Regions from separate parts of the Clostridium subterminale genome, predicted to be linked through region 2. Evidence: predicted binding sites of a transcription regulator. Region 2 holds the regulator's gene; each other region holds the start of a gene.
The links. Region 2 encodes Rex, which represses fermentation and respiration genes when NADH is low (regulators of the CRP and FNR family bind a similar motif). Its sites were predicted from a motif close to ATTGTTAANNNNTTAACAAT; they were not measured.
Positions count from the first base shown of each region.

Region 1 (6,934 bases), 350 kb from region 2:
TACGTAGTCAAATTTAGCATCAGTGATTTTTCCATCGGCTACTGTAATTTCAACTTGTCCTTTCCAACCATGGTCATCAAAAGTATCAAATTCAGATTTGTAACTTCCATCCTTCATTCCTTTTGAACCACAACCAACTAACATTCCAGCAGTTAAAACTACTGAAGATAATAAAGCTATAACCTTTTTATTCATTACTGAATCCCCCTAAAAATATTCTTGTTTTTTACAAAAATTATATACTGTTTTTATGATTTAATTATAAACTATAACAAAAAAATAGTAAATATATTTCACAATAGTTTGTTAAAAAATTATTTACAATTTATGAGCTTAATTAACATATATAACATAAAATTCAATAAAAGAAAAATATTCATTATAAGTTAATGAATATTTTTCTGAAACTTTTTAATCACTAAGGAATTTAGGTCAACATATTGATATAATAAGAATAAAAGATTAAAATTATTTTATTTGAACTATTAAATGTATAGGAGCAGAATGGATATGAAATTAATGAAAAAAATGGATGTGGTAATAATTGTAATATTACTAATAGTATCATTTATACCTTACATAATGCTAAAAAATTATCAGAGGAGTTATGAAGGAATAAATTATGCTGTTATTTCTATAGATGGTGAAGAGAAAAAGAGAGTCGAATTAAAAGAGGCGTTAGATGAAGAATTTACATTTAACTCATCCTATGGAATTAATAAAGTTGTGGTTCATAATATGAAGATAGGAATTGTAGATGCAGATTGTAAGGACAGAATATGCATAGATGAAGGATTTATAGGAGAGGTTGGAGAAAGAATAGTATGTCTGCCTAATAGATTAATTATTGAAATTGTAGGAGAACAAAAGAGTAGTGAAGGAGAAGATGTAATTTCTCGTTGAGGTGAAAATAATGAACAATAAAGAAGTTAGTAAAAATATTAGAAAAATGATATACATATCCCTATTAGTGGCCATGTCTTTAGTTCTACATATATTTGAAAATATGATTCCCGTGCCATTTATAACTCCGGGAACAAGGTTAGGACTTGCTAATATCATTACGGTAATAGCATTATACACTTTAAGTTATAAGGAAGCTTTTTTAGTGTTATTTTTAAGAATTTTACTTTCTGTAATGTTTGGAGGGAGTGTATCTCGATTAATATATAGTTTATCCGGTGGAATTTTAAGTTATATATTTATGGTGTTTACAAAATATCTAGGAAAAGAAAAAGTAAGTATTGTAGGGGTAAGTTGTGCAGGGGCAGTATTCCATAATGTAGGCCAATTACTTGCTGCTTCATTAATAGTGAAAACTATGAGTATTATGCTATATTTGCCTATTATGAGTGTGGCAGGTATAGGAACTGGTATATTTGTTGGAATTACAAGCAATTTTGCAGTAGAACATTTAAAAAAAATTTTTGGTGTAAATGGACAATGGTTTTAGGAGTAAATTGTATAAAAAGAGAAAAAACCACTAAAAATATATCTATGAAATGGTATAATTTTACTTGGTATATGGAAACTTAAAATAATGTATTTTATTTAGGAGGGAAAATATATGAGGGTTGATGAAGAAATACTCAATTTTGCATTTAATAGTTTAAATGAATACATTGTAGTGGTTAATGAAGATGGAATTATCACAATGATGACAGATGGATATAAGAAGTTTTTGGGATGTAAAGAACCAGAGGGTAAGCATGTAACTAAGGTTATACCTAATACAAAATTACATCTTATAGCTAAAAATGGATTTAAAGAAGTTGGAGATATACAAGAGGTTAATGAACATAAAATGATATCTATGAGAGTTCCTATAGTAATAAATGGGAAAATTAGAGGTGCTATAGGTAGAGTTATGTTTAAGGATATAGATAATTTTAAAATTTTAAGTAGTAAAATATCTCATTTAGAAAAAGAAGTTCAGTTTTATAAAAATGAACTTACTGTTGAGAATAAAGCAACCTATACCTTTGATAAAATTATTGGAAATAGCTCTAGTTTCTTAGCAGCTATAAAATTTGCAGAGAAGATTGCAAGGGGCGATTCATCTGTATTAATTACAGGTGAGAGTGGTACAGGAAAAGAATTAGTTGCACAGTCTATACACAATAGTAGTAAAAGAGCAAGGAAGCCTTTTGTTAAAATAAACTGTGGAGCTATACCGACAGAGCTATTTGAATCAGAAATGTTTGGTTATGAAGAAGGGGCATTTACAGGAGCAAAGAAAACTGGAATGAAAGGTAAGTTTGAGCTTGCAGATGGAGGAACTATTCTTTTAGATGAAATAGGAGATATGCCTCTTTTTATGCAGGTAAAATTGCTAAGAGTTCTTCAAGATAGAGAAATTGTAAGAGTAGGTAGTAATGATGTAAAGAAGATAGATGTAAGGATTATAGCATCTACAAATAAAAACTTATTACAGCTAACTCAAGATGGTAAGTTTAGACAAGATTTATATTATAGATTAAATGTTATGCATGTCAAACTTCCAGCATTAAGAGAAAGAATTGAAGATGTAGGACCATTAGCAGAGGCCTTAAGAGTTAAGCTATGTAATAAATATGGAATATATAGTGAAGGAATAACAGAAGAAACTTTAGATTATCTTAAATGTTATAACTGGCCGGGTAACGTTAGGGAATTAGAAAATGTTATTGAAAGAGCAATAAATTTACTTAATACAGAGCTTAAAATTTTACCAGAGCATTTACCAGCGAAGATATTAGATTGTAATAAAAGAAAGATTGATTATGAAAATAAGCAACTTAAAGACATAGTAGATGAAGTAGAAAAGCAGGTAATTATGGAAACTTTAGAGAAACTTAATGGGAATAAGAATGAAACTGCTAAGGTTTTGGGTATTAGTAGGCAAGGTCTTTACAAGAAGATTAATAGATTTAATATGGAACTTTAAAATAGTGTAAACTAAAGCACACATGTAAACTAAGTTTACATGTGTGTAACATTTTGGATAATTAACCCTTTAATTAGATTTAATGTATTAATAAATGATGAAAAAAAACTGCTAATTATTGATTTTGCTTTAGGTGATTTATTTAACATTAAAGTTATAATATTAACAAAGATTTGTTTAAGGAAAAACTGTAAACTCGAGTTTACAGTTTTATTTTCATCAATTAACTAGAAACTAGATATTTAGGGGGTTGTAGAAGTTGGCATGGAAACTGCTATATAAATAAGCGTAATAAACATAGACTTAGTAACCCTATGTAGATATATAAACAAGTGTAGATATATAAACAAGGGATAAAATAGTATCTAACACAATAAATTATTTAAAGAAAAGGATGGAGTTAATATGAAAGAAGTTGTTATTGTAAGTGCTGCTAGAACAGCAGTAGGATCATTTGGAGGTTCATTATCAAAATTATCAGCAGCAGAAATTGGTGCTGTAGCTGCAAAAGAAGCAATAAAAAGAGCAGGAATAGATCCAGCTATTATAGATGAAGCTATTATAGGTAATGTTATAAGCGCTGGACTTGGACAAAATGTTGGAAGACAAGTAGCTTTAAAGGCTGGTTTAAAAGAAGAATCTACAGCAATTAGTATTAATAAAGTTTGTGGTTCAGGAATAAAAGCTGTAACACTTGCAGCTCAAGCAATAAAATCAGGAGATGCAGACGTAATCCTTTGTGGTGGAACAGAATCAATGAGTAATGCACCATATGTATTACCAACATCTAGATGGGGACAAAGAATGGGCGATTCAACAATGGTTGATACTATGATTAAAGATGGTCTTTGGGATGCATTCTATGATTATCACATGGGAGTTACTGCAGAAAATATAGCTGAAAAATGGAGTCTTACAAGAGAAATGCAAGATGAATTTGCTTTAAGTAGCCAATTAAAAGCTGAAAAAGCTGTAAAAGAAGGAAGATTTAAAGATGAAATAGTACCAGTTGAAATACCACAAAGAAAAGGAGATCCAATTGTATTTGATACAGATGAATTCCCTAAATTTGGTTCAACAATAGAGAAATTAGGAAAACTTAAGCCAGCTTTCAAAAAAGGTGGAACAGTTACTGCAGGTAACGCTTCAGGAATAAATGATGGAGCTGCTATGTTCATAGTTATGTCTAAAGAAAAAGCTGAACAATTAGGAGTTAGCTATCTTGCAACTATAAAATCTTACGCATCAGCAGGTCTTGATCCACAAATAATGGGATATGGACCATTCGAAGCTACAAGCAAAGCTTTATCTAAAGCTGGATTAACAGTTGAAGATTTAGACTTAATAGAAGCAAACGAAGCCTTTGCTGCACAATCATTAGCAGTAGCTAAAGATTTAAAATTTGACATGAACAAAGTAAATGTAAATGGTGGAGCAATAGCTATTGGACACCCAGTTGGAGCATCTGGAGCTAGAATATTAACTACTCTTATCTACGAAATGATTAAGAGAGATGATAAAAAAGGTCTTGCTACACTATGCATAGGTGGCGGACAAGGAATCGCAATAGTAGTAGAAAGATAAGTGACACTCCAAATCTATGATTTGGTTAGTGGAACTTACTCATTCGAACGCATGTAAGAAGGAGTATCCTTGCGAGCAAAGCGAGAAAAGAAAATCTTTGATTTAACATTTCGAACGCATGCAAGAAGGAGTGTACTTACGAGCAAAGCGAGAAAGAGAATTATTAATTAGCTATAACTTTTTTAGTATAAATAAAAAAATCAGTTCATTGTAACTTTACAATGAGCTGATTTTTTATTTTGACTAGAATATTTCATGAAATACTACACAAGCTAATTTAAATACCATGGGAGGAGAATTTTATATGGGAAAAAGAAAGCAAAAAAGAAAAGATAATAAAAATATTTTTTTAATTATTATTGCATTAATAATTGTTTTTATAGTGGTATATCTTTTATTTTATTATGGATATATGAAGCGTACCGTAAGTAGCTATGAAGATAAAATTTATCCTCAAGTTTTTGTAGAAGGAATTGAAATTGGAGGAAAAACTAAGGATGAAGCTATAAAGCTTTTAAATGAAAAAACTAAAGAACTTATTAATAATGATATTAAGATAAAGGTGAAAGATAAAGAATATAAAATTGATTATGATAGCTTAAGTATAAAAAGCAACTTACAGGAAACTATTATAGAAGCTTTAAATCATGGAAAGGATTTATCTATAAGGGAAGGTTATAAGTCGATAAAAAATCCTAAGAAAGTAGATTTTGATATTGAGTATAGCTATAATATAAAAGCTGTAGATTCTTTGTTGGATGAAATTGAGAAAACTTTTAGCAAGGAAGTTAGAAATGCAACTATAATCAAAGAAGATGGAAAACTAAAAGTTAGTGAAAGTTCTTCAAAAGAAGAAATAAATAGAAAAGATTTTATTTCTCAGGTTGAAGAAGTTGTAAAAAGTAATACTGAGAACAATAAAGGTGATGTTACTCTCGAATTACCTATTAGTATAGAAGAGCCAAATATAAATACTAAAGACTTGCAAAGGATCAATACAATAATATCTAGTTTTAGTACAAACTTTCTAGATGATGTAATAGCTACCAACATTAAAGTAGCAACTGCAGCAGCGAGTGGCATAGTTTTAATGCCAGATGAAGAATATAGCTTTAATAAACTAGTAGGGGAGAGTACGAAAGAAAAAGGGTATGTAGAGGTACCAGTTATAAAAGATAATAAGCTTCAATCTGAATTAGGTGGAGGTATATGTCAGGTATCTACAACTCTTCATAATGCAATAGTAAGGGCTGGAATACTGCCCACAGAGATAACTCATCATTCTATGCCAGTAGGATATGTTGATAAAGGCATGGATGCAACTATTTATTATAATTTAGTAGATTATAAGTTTGAAAACACTTTACCATATCCAATTTATATTGATGCTATAGTAGAAAATAATAAAATAATATTTAATATATATTCCTATAAAGAATTAGCTAATAAAAAGTATGAAATAATTAGTAAAGTATATGAAGAAATCCCTCAAAAGATAGAATATAAAAAGGATATAACCTTAGATGAAGGTGAGGAGAAAGTTGAGAATCTAGGTAGTAAGGGTTATAAGGTAAAGGTTTATAGAAAAACCTTAGAAAATAAAAAGGAAGTAAAAGAAGAGGTAATATGTGATGAGATATATAAGCCTATAAATAAGATTATTAGAAGAAATGGGTAGAGGTATAGGGAAGGAATTGCATGTATAGAATATTAATAATAAGATTTTACAATAGCAAGCAATTATGTAATGAAATCGTAATGAAAATATAATTAACATATGATATAATTTATATGTTAAATCGATTTTTAATTGTAAAATGAAAGGAATGTTACTATGGATATGAATCTAGAGAAGGGCGATAATGGATCAAAGCTTTCACCAGCCCCAGATGCTAAAAAATCTAATATGAAAGCTAAGATCATAGCAATTTCTTCCGTAATAACTATAGTTCTTTTAGTATTTATAGGGACAACAGCATACATCAATACAACTGTATCAAAATATGAGAATTTAATTATGCCAGGTGTGCAGATTGAAGGAATAGATGTAGGTGGTAAAGCTAAGGACCAAGTAGTACAAGAACTAAATAGTAAATATAACGACGAAATTGGTAACCGAAATATTAAAATTAAAGCTGGAGATAAGGAGTATGCTATTAACTACACTGACTTACATGTGGAGTTTAATATAGATGAAACTGTAAATGAAGCCTTTAAATATAATAGAGATCTTGGATATCTAGACAAGTTTAAAGCAATAAAGAGTTCTGATAAAAAAGACTTTCCAATAACATTTACCTATAATAACGAAATTATAAATACTGTTGCTAAGCAAATGGAAAGTGAAATTAATGTTGCTAAGAAGGATGCTACTATAGAAAAATCAGGCTCAGGATTTAATGTTACTGAAGAAGTAGTTGGAAA
Region 1 covers NZ_BAAACI010000007.1:216,876-223,809, reverse strand. Annotated here, with positions in the region: gene ABDZ93_RS14735 (FMN-binding protein) at 1-195, opposite strand, end outside; gene ABDZ93_RS14730 (NusG domain II-containing protein) at 511-903, shown strand; gene ABDZ93_RS14725 (Gx transporter family protein) at 914-1,453, shown strand; gene ABDZ93_RS14720 (sigma-54 interaction domain-containing protein) at 1,568-2,926, shown strand; gene ABDZ93_RS14715 (acetyl-CoA C-acetyltransferase) at 3,332-4,510, shown strand; gene ABDZ93_RS14710 (VanW family protein) at 4,815-6,188, shown strand; gene ABDZ93_RS14705 (VanW family protein) at 6,345-6,934, shown strand, end outside.
Region 1: a site for Rex is predicted at 3,077-3,096, ahead of ABDZ93_RS14715 (acetyl-CoA C-acetyltransferase). Genes of this name have one in related genera too.

Region 2 (6,934 bases):
AGCCCATTTCCCCAAAGCCCCATGAATATAACAACTATTTAAAATTTTAAAATGTTTCCTTTTCAACTAGCTAAAAAGTTCCTTAATTTCCTATATAAATAGTAACCTGAGAACAGGTATATGAATTATATAGGAAATCACAGATGTTTTATTAAAGAAATAAGGATTTACTTACTACTAAAGATGAAATTATATATTCATAACCCTAATTCGATAATATTGTATGCATACAAAAATAATAAAATATATTATTTTGAAGAAGTGTATTGATTAATTGTGTATAATATGGAATAATTGTATTGTAAAGTTTAATTGAATAGATACAAAATATAGATACAATTTTGTTTTGTACTAGAATGTGGGGGGAATATAAATGAATACAAGATCAGAGTTAAACAAAAACCTTGCAGAAATGCTAAAGGGTGGAGTAATTATGGATGTAGTTAATGCTGAAGAAGCTATAATTGCAGAGAAAGCAGGTGCAGTTGCTGTAATGGCTTTGGAACGTGTGCCTTCTGATATTAGAAAGCAAGGCGGAGTTGCTAGAATGTCAGATCCTAAGATGATAAAAGAAATTCAAAAGGCCGTATCTATTCCAGTAATGGCAAAGGTAAGAATAGGTCATTTTGTTGAGGCGCAAATATTAGAGGCCATTAAGATCGATTATATAGATGAAAGTGAGGTACTAACTCCAGCGGATGATTTATTTCATATAGATAAAAAAAGCTTTAATGTACCTTTTGTATGTGGAGCTAGAAACTTAGGAGAAGCTCTAAGAAGAATTGGTGAGGGAGCTTCCATGATAAGAACTAAAGGGGAAGCTGGGACTGGAGATGTTGTAGAAGCTGTAAGACATATGAGAACTATGATGAGCGAAATAAGAAAAGTACAAAATACTCCTAAAGAAGAGCTTATGACTATAGCTAAGGAAATGGGAGCTCCTTATGACCTAATAGTGTATGTTCATAATCACGGAAAACTTCCGGTAGTTAATTTTGCTGCTGGTGGAGTAGCTACACCAGCTGATGCAGCTTTAATGATGCAGCTTGGAAGTGATGGAGTTTTCGTTGGTTCAGGTATATTTAAATCAGCGGATCCTGAAAAAAGAGCTAAAGCCATAGTACATGCTGTAGCAAACTATAATAATCCTGAGATTTTATCACAGGTTTCTGAGGATTTAGGAGAGCCTATGGACAGTATAAATACTAAGGACCTACCAGATGGTAAATTATATGCATCAAGAGGATGGTAATGTAATGATAACGATAGGTGTACTAGATTTACAAGGAGCTGTAAAAGAACATGTAGATAAGATTAATAACATAAGTGGAGCTACAGCCTTAAGAGTGAAGAATAGAAAGGATTTAGAAGCTATAGACGGGCTTATAATTCCAGGAGGAGAAAGTACCACCATAGGAAAATTATTAAGAGATTTTCATATGCTATCTCCACTAAAAAGTAAAATTGAAAATGGACTACCAGTATGGGGAACCTGTGCAGGTATGATAATTCTCGCTAAATCCATCCTAGGAAGCGATTATAATCATTTAGGAGTTATGGATATAGAAGTAAGAAGAAATGCCTATGGTTCTCAATTAGACAGCTTTATAACGGATGAAATTTTGGAAGATGTAAGTGAAGAAACAATACCTCTAGTATTTATAAGAGCACCTTACGTTGAAAAGGTACATGAAGGAGTAAAAGTATTATGTAAACTAGATGAAAAAATTATAGCATGCAGACAAAACAACATACTAGCAACCTCCTTCCATCCAGAGCTAACAAAAGACTTAACAATGCATAAATATTTCTACAACATGTGCAAAGATAGATTGAAATAAATAATGAGCTTGCCCTTTAATATAAGGGTAAGCTCATTATTTATTTAGCTTATTTTAGAGAAGTTCCTAAGCTAGTTCTTCCCATTGTTCATATAGGCTTTGAAGTTCTTCTTCTGTCTTTTGTATTTCTTTATTTATTTCTATGCTTTTTTCAGGGTTAGAATAAACTTCTTCAAGGCATAGCTGCCCTTGAAGCTCTTCAAGAGATTCCTCTGTAGCTGCAATTTTATTTTCGATGTTTTTAATCATATTAGTTTTTTCTTTTTCAGCTTTTTCAGCTTCACGTTTTTTCTTTTTATCTAGCTTTATCTGAGTCTTAGTAATACCGGAGCCTTCTTCTATATTCTCAAATCTTAAAGGATTTTTCTTTTTCTCTACGTAATAGGAATAGTTGCCTAAGTATTCTTTAACACCATCTTCATTAAGCTCAAAGATTTTATTTATAATCTTATTTAAGAAGTATCTATCGTGGGATATGAGAATTATAGTCCCATCATAGTTTAAGATAGCATCTTCTAAGGCTTCACGAGACATAATATCTAAGTGGTTTGTAGGCTCATCTAGAAGAAGGAAATTAGACTTAGAAAGCATTAGTTTTAGTAAGTTAATTCTACATTTTTCTCCACCACTAAGAGTAGAGATGGATTTAAATACATCATCCCCTGTAAATAGGAATGCTGCAAGAGCAGAGCGTATTTCAGTGGTGGTCATATGTGGGAAGTCATCCCATACCTCATCTAAAATAGTTTTATTGAGGTTTAAATTAGATTGTTCTTGATCATAATATCCAACAAAGACATTCTTACCTAACACCTTAACCCCATTATCAGAAGGTATTTTATCCATAATTATTCTAAATAAAGTAGTTTTACCACGACCATTTTCACCTATAAGGGCAATTTTTTCTTCACGCTTAATATCCATATTTAAGCCTTCAAATAGAAGTTTTTCACCAAAACTTTTACTTAAATTTTCTACATAAAGAACATCATTACCACTTTTGATTTGAGTCTCAAATTTTATTTTAGAAGCTTTAGCATCTTTAATAGGTGCTTCTATTCTTTCAATCTTATCTAAGGCTTTTTGACGACTTTCAGCAGCTCTTACACTTTTTTCACGGTTGAAGGATTTATACTTAGCTATAATCTCCTCTTGTCTTTTAATCTCTGCCTGTTGAAGATCGTAAGCCTTTTGCATTACCTCTTTATTTTTCTCTTTAAGGTCTATAAAGGCTGTATAATTTCCGTTATAGCACTGTGCAGTTCCGCCTATAAGCTCTATAGTTTTGTTAGTAATAGCATCTAAGAAGAATCTATCGTGGGAAATTACTATAATTGTACCTTTAACTTCTTTGAGATAGTTTTCTAACCATTCTATAGCATCTAGGTCAAGATGGTTTGTAGGCTCATCTAGAAGCAAGATTTCAGGTTTTCTAAGAAGCAGCTTACATAAAGCAACTCTAGTCTTTTGGCCACCGCTTAATATGGATATGGACTTATCAAAATCAATTTCTGTGAAACCGAGTCCTTTAAGTACACGACTAATTTCGCCTTTATAAGTGTAGCCACCACGATTTTCATATACCTCTGTTAAAGTAGTATAATCTCTTATAATTTTATTGTGATAATCCTCTTTAGATGCATCATAAGGCTCTTTCATCTTTTCTTCTAAATTATGTAGTCTTTCCTCCATATCTAGCAGTGACTTAAATACTGAAAGAAGTTCAGTATATATGGTGTTATCTGAATCTAGGGAAAGATTTTGAGAGAGATATCCAAGTTCCTTTGATTTATCTATAAATAGCTCGCCACTATCATATTCCATTTGATTAGTTAAAATTTTAAATAGAGTTGATTTACCAGCACCATTAGCACCTATTAATCCTATTTTTTCACCTTCATTTATGTTGAAGGTAATATCTTTTAAAATCATATCTATTCCAAAGTATTTACTTATATTTTTACAACTTAAAACTATCATTTATTTCACCGTCCTACTAGCATTTTATCATGAAAGCTAAAAAAATTAAATTAATTTGTATATTAGGGTAGATTAGTGGGTATTGTGAATAATAAGACAGATTTATATATAATATAATAAAAAGTAAAATACGTGTAAAAGTTTAGATTATAAGGCTATATTGACTATTTATAAAAAAGTTGAAAAATAATTATAATTTATATGTACAATGTGTCATTTTAAATGTAAAATATAGCATTATAGTTTATTTATTTGATAAACAGAGTTCTTAGCATTAATTTATTTGATACTTAGAAGTCGTCGTCCTTTAGGGGGAATCGTTATCCAGGGACATAACAGCTCTTAACTCCAACTTTTAAAGAAGAGAGGAGTATTAGAGCTGGTAGTCATCGGATAAAAAATATATAACAAACTTATGGTTAGTATAGTATAATAGCTATATGAATCAAAAGTTTGTTAAACATGAGAGTATAATAGTTGACTTAAAGAGTATTTTTGGGAAAGTTACAATATAGAAATAAAGTTTAAAAATATGAGAACAAAAACGAGGAGTTGATAATAGGTGGAGAAGAAAAGAAGCATTTCTATGGCCGTAATAAAAAGGCTGCCTAAGTACTATAGATATTTACGTGAATTAGATAAAAATGAGGTTGATAGAATATCATCTAAAGAATTAAGTGAAAGAATTGGATTTACAGCTTCACAAATAAGACAAGATTTAAATTGTTTTGGAGATTTTGGTCAGCAAGGGTATGGGTATAATGTTAAGGAATTATTATATCAAATATCTGTTATATTGGGACTTAATAAAGAATATAATACTGTAATCATTGGAGCTGGAAATATAGGTCAAGCAATTGCTAATTATACAACTTTTGATAAGATGGCGTTTAATCTAAAGGGTATTTTTGATGTGAATGTAAAACTTATTGGACTTAAAATAAGAGATATAGAAATAAGAGATATGGATGAGCTAGACAGTTTCTTACAGAGGGAAAAGATTAATATAGCTATAATTTGTGTTCCTAAAAATAGAGCTCAAGGTGTAGCAGATGTTGTAACAAGAAATGGTGTAAAGGGAATATGGAATTTTGCACCTATAGATTTAAAGGTTAATGAAGATGTTATTGTAGAAAATGTACATCTTAATGAAAGTTTAATGACTTTAAGTTACTTATTAAATGAGCGTGAAAAAGAAGAAGACTTCCTTAATTAAAAGAATGGGCAATACAAGTTGTGAAAAATTTGTATTGTCAGTAAACTTTTTTAATTTAGCTATACAAATGGAAGAAAAAGATTTTATAAAAAACATAAATGTAGTTGAAAAAGAATTATAAACAGTCTATAATAGTGATTAAGGTATTAGAACCTTAATCACTATTTTTGTTAAATTAATAACGATTTATGGCGGCTAACACCTGAAAAATTGCATGGGGGATTTTGAACATGGATTATAAGAACATAGTCTTGGAAAAAGAAGGAAATGTGGCTTTAGTTAAACTAAACAGACCTAAAGCATTAAATGCTTTAAACACAGAAACTTTAAAAGAAATTGATTGTGTTATCCAAGAAATTTCTGGGGATAAAGAAATTTATGCAGTTATTCTTACAGGAGAAGGTAAAGCTTTCGTTGCTGGAGCTGATATTTCAGAAATGAAAGAAATGAATGCTATAGAAGGTAAAGAATTTGGTATTCTTGGGAATGGGGTTTTTAGAAAAATTGAAAAACTTGAAAAACCTGTTATAGCTGCAGTTAATGGTTTTGCATTAGGTGGCGGATGTGAACTTGCAATGGCTTGTGATATTAGAATTGCATCAGTTAAAGCTAAGTTTGCACAACCAGAAGCAGGGCTTGGAATAACTCCTGGGTTTGGCGGAACTCAAAGGTTATCAAGACTTGTAGGTGAAGGAATTGCAAAAGAGTTAATTTACACTTGTGACATGATCAATGCTGAAGAAGCTTTAAGAATTGGATTAGTAAACAAAGTGGTAGAACCAGAAACACTTTTAGATGAAGCAAAAGCTATGGCTAATAAAATAGCTAAGAATGCTCCTATAGCTATAAGCCAATGTAAGGCTGCTATCAATAGAGGCTTGCAAATGGATATTGATAGTGCGGTATTATATGAAGCGGAAGCATTTGGAATGTGTTTTGCTACTGAAGACCAAAAAGAAGGTATGACAGCTTTTGTTGAAAAAAGAGACAAGAATTTTAAGAATAGATAATCGAAATAGATAATCGTATAAGTAGGAGGTATTATAATGAATTTTTCATTAACTAAGGAACAAGAACTTGTAAAGCAAATGGTAAGGGAGTTTGCTATTAATGAAGTAAAACCTATAGCAGCTGAAATAGATGTTACAGAAAGATTCCCAATGGAAAACGTAGAGCAAATGGCTAGATACAACATGTTAGGAATTCCATTCCCAACTGAATTCGGTGGAGCAGGTGGAAATAACGTATCTTACGCTATGACTGTAGAAGAACTTTCTAAAGTTTGCGGAACTACAGGAGTTATAGTTTCTGCACACACTTCTTTATGTGGAGCTCCAATATACCAATTTGGTACTCAAGAGCAAAAAGAAAAATACTTAACACCACTTGCAAAAGGTGAAAAACTAGGTGCATTTGGTCTTACTGAGCCAAACGCAGGTACTGATGCTGCTGGACAACAAACTACAGCTGTACTTGAAGGAGATCACTACGTATTAAACGGTTCAAAAATATTCATAACAAACGGTGGAGTTGCTGATATCTTCGTAGTATTTGCAATGACTGATAAATCAAAAGGAACTAGAGGAATATCTGCTTTCATAGTTGAAAAGGATTTCCCAGGATTCTCAATAGGTAAAGTTGAAGAAAAATTAGGAATAAGAGCATCATCTACTACTGAATTAGTATTTGAAAACTGCATAGTTCCAAAAGAAAACTTACTTGGAAAAGAAGGAAAAGGATTTGCTGTTGCAATGCAAACTCTTGATGGAGGAAGAATTGGTATAGCAGCTCAAGCTTTAGGACTAGCTCAAGGAGCTTTAGATGAAGCTGTTGCTTACATGAAAGAAAGAAAACAATTCGGAAAATCAATAGCAGCATTCCAAGGACTTCAATGGAT
Region 2 covers NZ_BAAACI010000007.1:571,569-578,502, reverse strand. Annotated here, with positions in the region: gene pdxS (pyridoxal 5'-phosphate synthase lyase subunit PdxS) at 374-1,252, shown strand; gene pdxT (pyridoxal 5'-phosphate synthase glutaminase subunit PdxT) at 1,257-1,841, shown strand; gene abc-f (ribosomal protection-like ABC-F family protein) at 1,908-3,821, opposite strand; gene ABDZ93_RS16235 (redox-sensing transcriptional repressor Rex) at 4,384-5,037, shown strand; gene ABDZ93_RS16230 (short-chain-enoyl-CoA hydratase) at 5,268-6,047, shown strand; gene ABDZ93_RS16225 (acyl-CoA dehydrogenase) at 6,084-6,934, shown strand, end outside.

Region 3 (6,934 bases), on a different contig from region 2:
TTTTATTTTGGAATAGCTATATGGAATGTTTAACTCATATTAGTGAGGATAAGGTAATAAATAGCTGTATATATGATATTATTCCAAGTCTGAATAAAGGTTATTTTAAAGATACAATGAAGTGCATAGTCAATGATGGAAGAAAAATATTTTTTTCAGCAGCAATGCATAAAGATTTGCTAAGTAATAATAAAAATTTAAATTTAAAGATAAGTAGAATAGAGAAAGATAATTTGAATTTTATACTTATTGAATTTATTGATGTGACTAATCAATTTTTACGTATCGATCAACTAAAAAAATATGTGAATGAATTATATATTTTAAATAAAGAATTAAAGGAAAAGGAAAAAACTATTAATAAATTAGCTTATTATGATGGACTAACAGGTGTAGCAAATAGAACATTATTTTATAAAATGGCAGATGAATTTTATAATAATGCTAAAAGAAATAATAGTCTTTTAGGGCTTATGTTTATAGATGTTGATAAATTCAAATATATAAATGATACATATGGACATAAAAAAGGTGACGAGGTTCTCATTCATGTAGCTAAAATATTAAAAGAATCTACTAGAAATGGGGATATAATTGCTAGATTTGGTGGAGATGAATTTTTAATATTGCTACATTCTATAAAGAGTTACCATGATTGCGAAGCTGTAGCCTCCAGAATTAATAATAGTACTGAAATTTTATATTGTAAAGAAGAGCAAATAAAAATATCTTTAAGCATAGGTATTAGTATATTACCCGATGAGGCTAATGATATTGATGAACTAATATTAGAAGCAGATAGAGCAATGTATAAAGCTAAAAAACTAGGTGGGGATGGATACTATTTCTTTTAATAATAGTAAAAACAAGGGTACTGTGTAGAGATTACAAGTATCCTTGTTTTATGTAACTTAGCTTAGAGTTTATTTTTTTTGCATAAATGCAGGAATGCTTTCTACAAAAAAATTAACAAAGGTGTCCTTAAACTTTTCATCTTCCTGCTTTAATACCCCAAGGGAATATTGCATTGCAATACCATCTAGTGCTGCTATTAAAATAGTAGCAAGACTTTTTTTATAGTCTTCATTTTCAATACCAAATGCGTAAAAGTACATATCTGCTACTTTGTTGATTATTTCATTATAATCTTGTTTAAGGCTTTCACTAAGAGATCCACCTTTTGATAACACATAACCTATTAATAGAACTAAAAGGCGTTGCTCATTAACTTTTGACATACGTTCTCTAACTTTATTACTAATTTCATTTAACATATTTTCAGTGCTTTTAAGATTACTACTTTCATCTTTTTCAGAGAGCTTTTGAGCAAAGTACGTAGCTTCCTTTACTGCATGGTAGAATAGCTCGTCCTTATTCTTAAAATGATGGTATATGGCACCAGTAGTAAGACCAGCAGCTGAGGCTATTTCACGCAAACTTGTTTCTTCAAAGCCATTTTCTATAAATACACTAATTGCGGCATCTAAAATACGTTGTTTTTTTTGATTTTGTTGATTAGCGTCCATATTATTCACCCCATTTATAAATAGTATATCATAATTTTACAATATAGGTTTTCCTTTATCACAGTACTATTGTTTAAAGAATATAGCATTTAATATTTTCGCAATATATTTATTATTTTGAATGTTAATTCATTGACAAAGGAAAATATGTATTATATCATAAACATAACAACTGTTATGTTATATTGTGGGATAGCTGGTAATTATATATTAGAGGCTACTTCAATAAAATAACCTAAATTAAGTATGAAATGGGGGAGAGGTTATATGGAGGCATATAAAGTTTTAGAAATCAAGCAAAATGTTTTTGACAACAATGACCGTCAGGCAGAACTACTTAGAGAGGATTTAAAAAAAGATGGGGTCTTTTTATTAAATCTCATGTCATCACCTGGTTCTGGGAAAACGACGACCGTTTTAAGAACAATTGAGGCTTTGAAAAATGAAATGAATATTGGTATTTTAGAAGCTGATATTGATTCAGATGTTGATGCACATAAGGTTTCACAGACTGGTGCTAAAGTAATTCAGTTGCACACAGGAGGAATGTGTCATCTTGATGCTGATATGACTAGACAAGGTTTAGAGGGGCTTGGAACTGAAAATGTTGATTTTGTAATATTAGAGAATGTCGGTAATTTGGTGTGTCCAGCGGAATTTGACACTGGTGCATCTAAAAATGCTATGATTCTAAGCATACCTGAGGGGGATGATAAACCTTTAAAATATCCTTTAATGTTTTCTATAGTTGATGTTTTATTAGTTAATAAAATGGATGCAGCAGACTATTTTGAATTTGATTTAGAGGCAGTAAAAGAGAGAGTAAAAAAACTGAATCCCAATATTAAAGTTATTCCAATCTCAGCTAAAAATGGAGATGGAATTGGTGAATGGGTTGACTGGATACGTACACAAGTAAATAGTTGGAAGGATAAATAATTTTTTTAATATTCATAATATTAAAAATGTAAAACGATTTTTGTGTGATTTTGACCATAGATAATAATCAGCTCATTTCAGTTACTTTTGTTTTAATAACTTAATAAACCTAAAAGTGCTGACTATTTTCATATACTTATTACTAATAAAGAAACTTGCCATACTTATAATATATTGTAACATTAGTGTTTATATTTTGGGTTATGGCTCACATATAATTATTATTGGGAGGGATAATATATGGTCAAGGAAAAGGTACTTGATCTTGCAAATCACATCAGCAATAAGAAACGTGGCTCGAAAAATGAAATAAAAACTACAGATCCGGAGTATATGATTCTTGAACCTGTTGTTACAGAGGAAATGGCCGAAGTAGTACTTTGTATGGAAATACGTAAAAAAGTTACAGCTAAAGATGTTGCTCCTTTATGTGGCAAATCTGTAGAAAGAACAACAGAACTTTTGTTAGAATTAGCAGATGCAGGTGTTTGTTTTGTAAATGAAATTGATGGAGTAGATACATTTTGGTATGAGACATGGGTTCCCGGCATCATGGAAATGATGGTTAACAATAAAAAGAATGTTGAAAAGTATCCTCAAATTCCCAGAGCTTTTGAAGCTTATGGAAGAGTAAGAGGACCTAAGACAGCGGGTAGTTTTCCTGTAGGGGTAGGTCTTATGCGTGTTATTCCTATAGAACATGCTATTGAAGGTGAAACAAGAAGAGCATCCTATGAGGAAGTTTCTAAATATCTTAATGACAATGATATTTTCTCAGTTGCTGATTGTTCATGTCGTACAGCAAGAGAAGCTATGGGAGAAGGTTGCGGTCACCTGAAGGAAGATATTTGTATTCAGATGGGGCATGCTGCAGAATATTATATACGTACAAAGAGAGGTCGACAGATTACTCGAGAAGAAGCCTTTGAAATTATTAAGAGAGCAGAGGAAAATGGTTTAATGCATCAGATACCTAATTTGGATGGTTCAGGTAAAACTCATGCTATTTGTAATTGCTGTGGATGTTCATGTCTATCTTTAAGAACTGCTAGTATGTTCATTAATGCTGATATGGTACGCTCAAACTATGTTTCTAAAGTGGACAAAGATAAATGCGTTGCTTGTGGAGAATGTGTTCAAAATTGTCCTGTTAATGCACTACAATTAGGTCAAAAATTATGTTCCAAAACACCAGTTACTACTGAGATAAAAAGAACAGAAACCCCTAGGGATACAGATTGGGGTCCTGATAAATGGAATCCTGATTATCGAATAAATAGGAAAGATGTAGTTGATACGGGTACAAGTCCTTGTAAAACCAATTGCCCAGCTCATATTGCTGTTCAAGGCTATGTTAAACTTGCATCTCAGGGAAGGTATAGGGAAGCTCTTGAGCTTATCAAACAAGAAAATCCATTTCCAGCAGTATGCGGACGTATTTGTCCAAGAAAATGTGAAACAGATTGTACTAGAGGGGATATTGATGATCCAGTTGCTATTGATGAAATCAAAAAATTTATTGCAGACCAAGATTTAAATATTGATCACCGATATGTGCCTAAGCGTAGACACGAGTATGGTAAAAAAATTGCAGTAGTAGGAGCTGGTCCTTCAGGCCTTAGCTGTGCATACTACTTAGCTATTGATGGTTATAATGTAACTGTGTTTGAGAAAGAAGAGGTTCTTGGTGGAATGTTGACCCTGGGAATACCTGCTTTCAGACTTGAAAAAGAAGTTATAAATGCAGAAATCAATATATTGAAAGAATTAGGTGTTGAATTTAAGACAGGCGTTGAGGTTGGAAAAGATGTAGGTCTTAATGAGTTAAGAAATCAAGGATTTAAAGCTTTTTATATTGCAATAGGTGCTTGCACTGGAAGAAAGCTTGGTATAGAAGGTGAAAATTCGGAAAATGTTATTACAGGGATCGACTTCATGAGAGATGTAAACTTAGGTAAGGAACTAAAACTTGAAGGTAATGTAATCGTAATCGGTGGAGGTAACGTTGCTATTGATGTTGCAAGAACAGCTACTAGAATTGGGGATATACAAGTTAAAATGTACTGTCTAGAAAGTCGTGAACAAATGCCTGCCCTTCCAGAAGAAATTGAAGAAGCATTATCAGAGGATATTGAAATCAATAATTCTTGGGGGCCAAAGAGAGTTATTGTTGAAAATGGTCGTGCTACTGGGGTAGAATTCAAAAAATGTGTTTCTGTATTTGATGAAAATGGAAGATTTAATCCATCTTATGATGAAAATAATACTGTAATAGTTAAAGCTGATACTATATTGCTTTCAATAGGGCAAGGAATGGATTGGGGTGAACTTTTAGCAGATAGCAAAATTGAACTTAATAGAAATAATACCATTAAGGCAGATTCAGTTACATTACAGACAGGTGAGCCTGATGTTTTTGCTGGTGGTGATGCATTAACAGGACCAAAGTTTGCCATCGATGCTATTGCCTTAGGTAAAGAAGGTGCAATTTCAATTCATCGTTATGTTCAGCCAGGACAAAGTTTGATTATTGGTCGTGACAGAAAAGAATATCATGCTTTAAATAAAGATAACCTAGAACTTCAAGGATATGACTGTACTCCTAGACAAAGCATAGGTCATGTGGATGGAAGCAAATCAAGAAAAACCTTCAAAGATTTACGTGGAACCTTTACTGAAGATCAGATTAAAAAGGAAACAGAACGTTGTCTTAGCTGTGGTGCAACGGTTGTAGATGAATTCCTTTGTGTAGGATGTGGTCAATGTACAACTAAATGTAAGTTTGATGCTATTTCCCTTGTAAGAAAATATGATGGTGAGGGTGTAGCCTATGAGGATCTAAAACCAGTAGTTATAAAACAAGTTCTTAAGCGTAAGGTAAAAATTACAACTAAAAAGGTAAAAAAACTCTTTAAATAATTTATTTGGGTAATAGAAAAGTTAATAAAGTAATTTTTAATTTTAAAAGGGGTAGAGGGTGAATAAAATGTTTGAATTTAATTACGTTGAAGGAGCAACATTTTTTACTGCATGGGGAATGTGGTTTGTTGTTTTTGCAGGCTTGTTTCTATTTAATGAATTTTCTAGAAGACAGAAATGGGCAGGATTTTTTAGCTTTGTTATTTTGCCAATTATTTTAACAATTATTTGGATGACTGTTTTAAAAGATGTTACCTATACTGACTGGTTCCATTTAGCTAAAGTTTATTCTGCAACAGCAGGATGTATTGGTTTTTGGTGCATTCGTCATATTGAGAAAAAAGATAAAATCACTGGTGAGGTTGTTTGGAGACTAGCTGATAATAAAATTGCCTTATGTTTTCCACCACTAATTCTTGCTATTAATATTCTAGAGGCAGTTGTAAGGGATATTGAGGTAGGATCCACCTATTGGATGATGAATTCCGGTGCTATTGAAGGGGAAGTAATAGGTGTAATGGGCGGTCCATGGAACTATATGAATGCAGTTGCAGGTATACTAAATATTATTGCCATAACTGGTTGGTTTGGAATAGTAATTAGGAAAGAAACTAAAAAGGACAAAAGTAAGGATATGCTATGGCCTGATATGCTATGGTTCTGGATTATAGCATATGATTTATGGAATTTTGTATACACTTATAATTGCATACCTACTCATTCTTGGTATGCAGGTTTTGCATTACTTCTTGCACCAACTCTTTGTGCTTTTACAGTTGGAAAGGGAGCTTGGCTACAGCATAGAGCTCAAACTTTAGCTATATGGTGTATGTTCGCTCAGACTTTTCCAAATTTTCAGGATACAGGAATGTTTGTAGTTAAATCAACTTACAATCCTACAATTTACACAATTTTAGGTGCAATAGCCCTTGCAAGTAATATAGCAGTATTTATTTATATGATATATAAAATGAAGAAAACTAGGAGAAATCCTTATAAGGAGGAGCTCTACACTGACCTTGATAAGTTCAAAGAAATCAAGATGATGATGTAAAGTAATTATTTACAGAATTAGTATAATATGTTATATTAATACATGAATAGAAACCATGAAGGTTTCAAAATATTAATAAAAATTTTAAGAATTAATGAAAATCAGACCCATGAAGGGCTAAGTATATATACTTACCTTTTTGGGTCATTTTATTTTGTAAAAGAGCGGATATTATGCACATGGTTGATGCTTTGATTTTGCCGGTGGTGGGAGGAACTATGTTAGCTGCCACAACAGGAGTTACAACTTATTCAATTAAAAAATTCAAATGATATGGATGAAAAGAAAATTCCTTTGATGGGAGTAATGTATTTACCTTGGATTTTATATATGCTTTATAGCATATCCTTTAATTTATAAATGGTTTACACGCAAAGGGATTACTTCTAAGAAAATTTTTGGAGCCTCAATGGCATCTACTTTGGTTGGTTTGCAAATAGGAGCTTTCAGCGTTATACTTCAGACACTTTTATCAGGAAAGACTGAATTGCCTTTT
Region 3 covers NZ_BAAACI010000008.1:148,486-155,419, reverse strand. Annotated here, with positions in the region: gene ABDZ93_RS17230 (diguanylate cyclase domain-containing protein) at 1-854, shown strand, start outside; gene ABDZ93_RS17225 (TetR/AcrR family transcriptional regulator) at 924-1,526, opposite strand; gene hypB (hydrogenase nickel incorporation protein HypB) at 1,794-2,465, shown strand; gene ABDZ93_RS17215 (FAD-dependent oxidoreductase) at 2,706-5,384, shown strand; gene ABDZ93_RS17210 (DUF5692 family protein) at 5,452-6,438, shown strand; partial or broken gene ABDZ93_RS17205 (energy-coupling factor ABC transporter permease) at 6,612-6,934, shown strand, end outside.
Region 3: a site for Rex is predicted at 1,647-1,666, ahead of hypB (hydrogenase nickel incorporation protein HypB). Genes of this name have one in related genera too.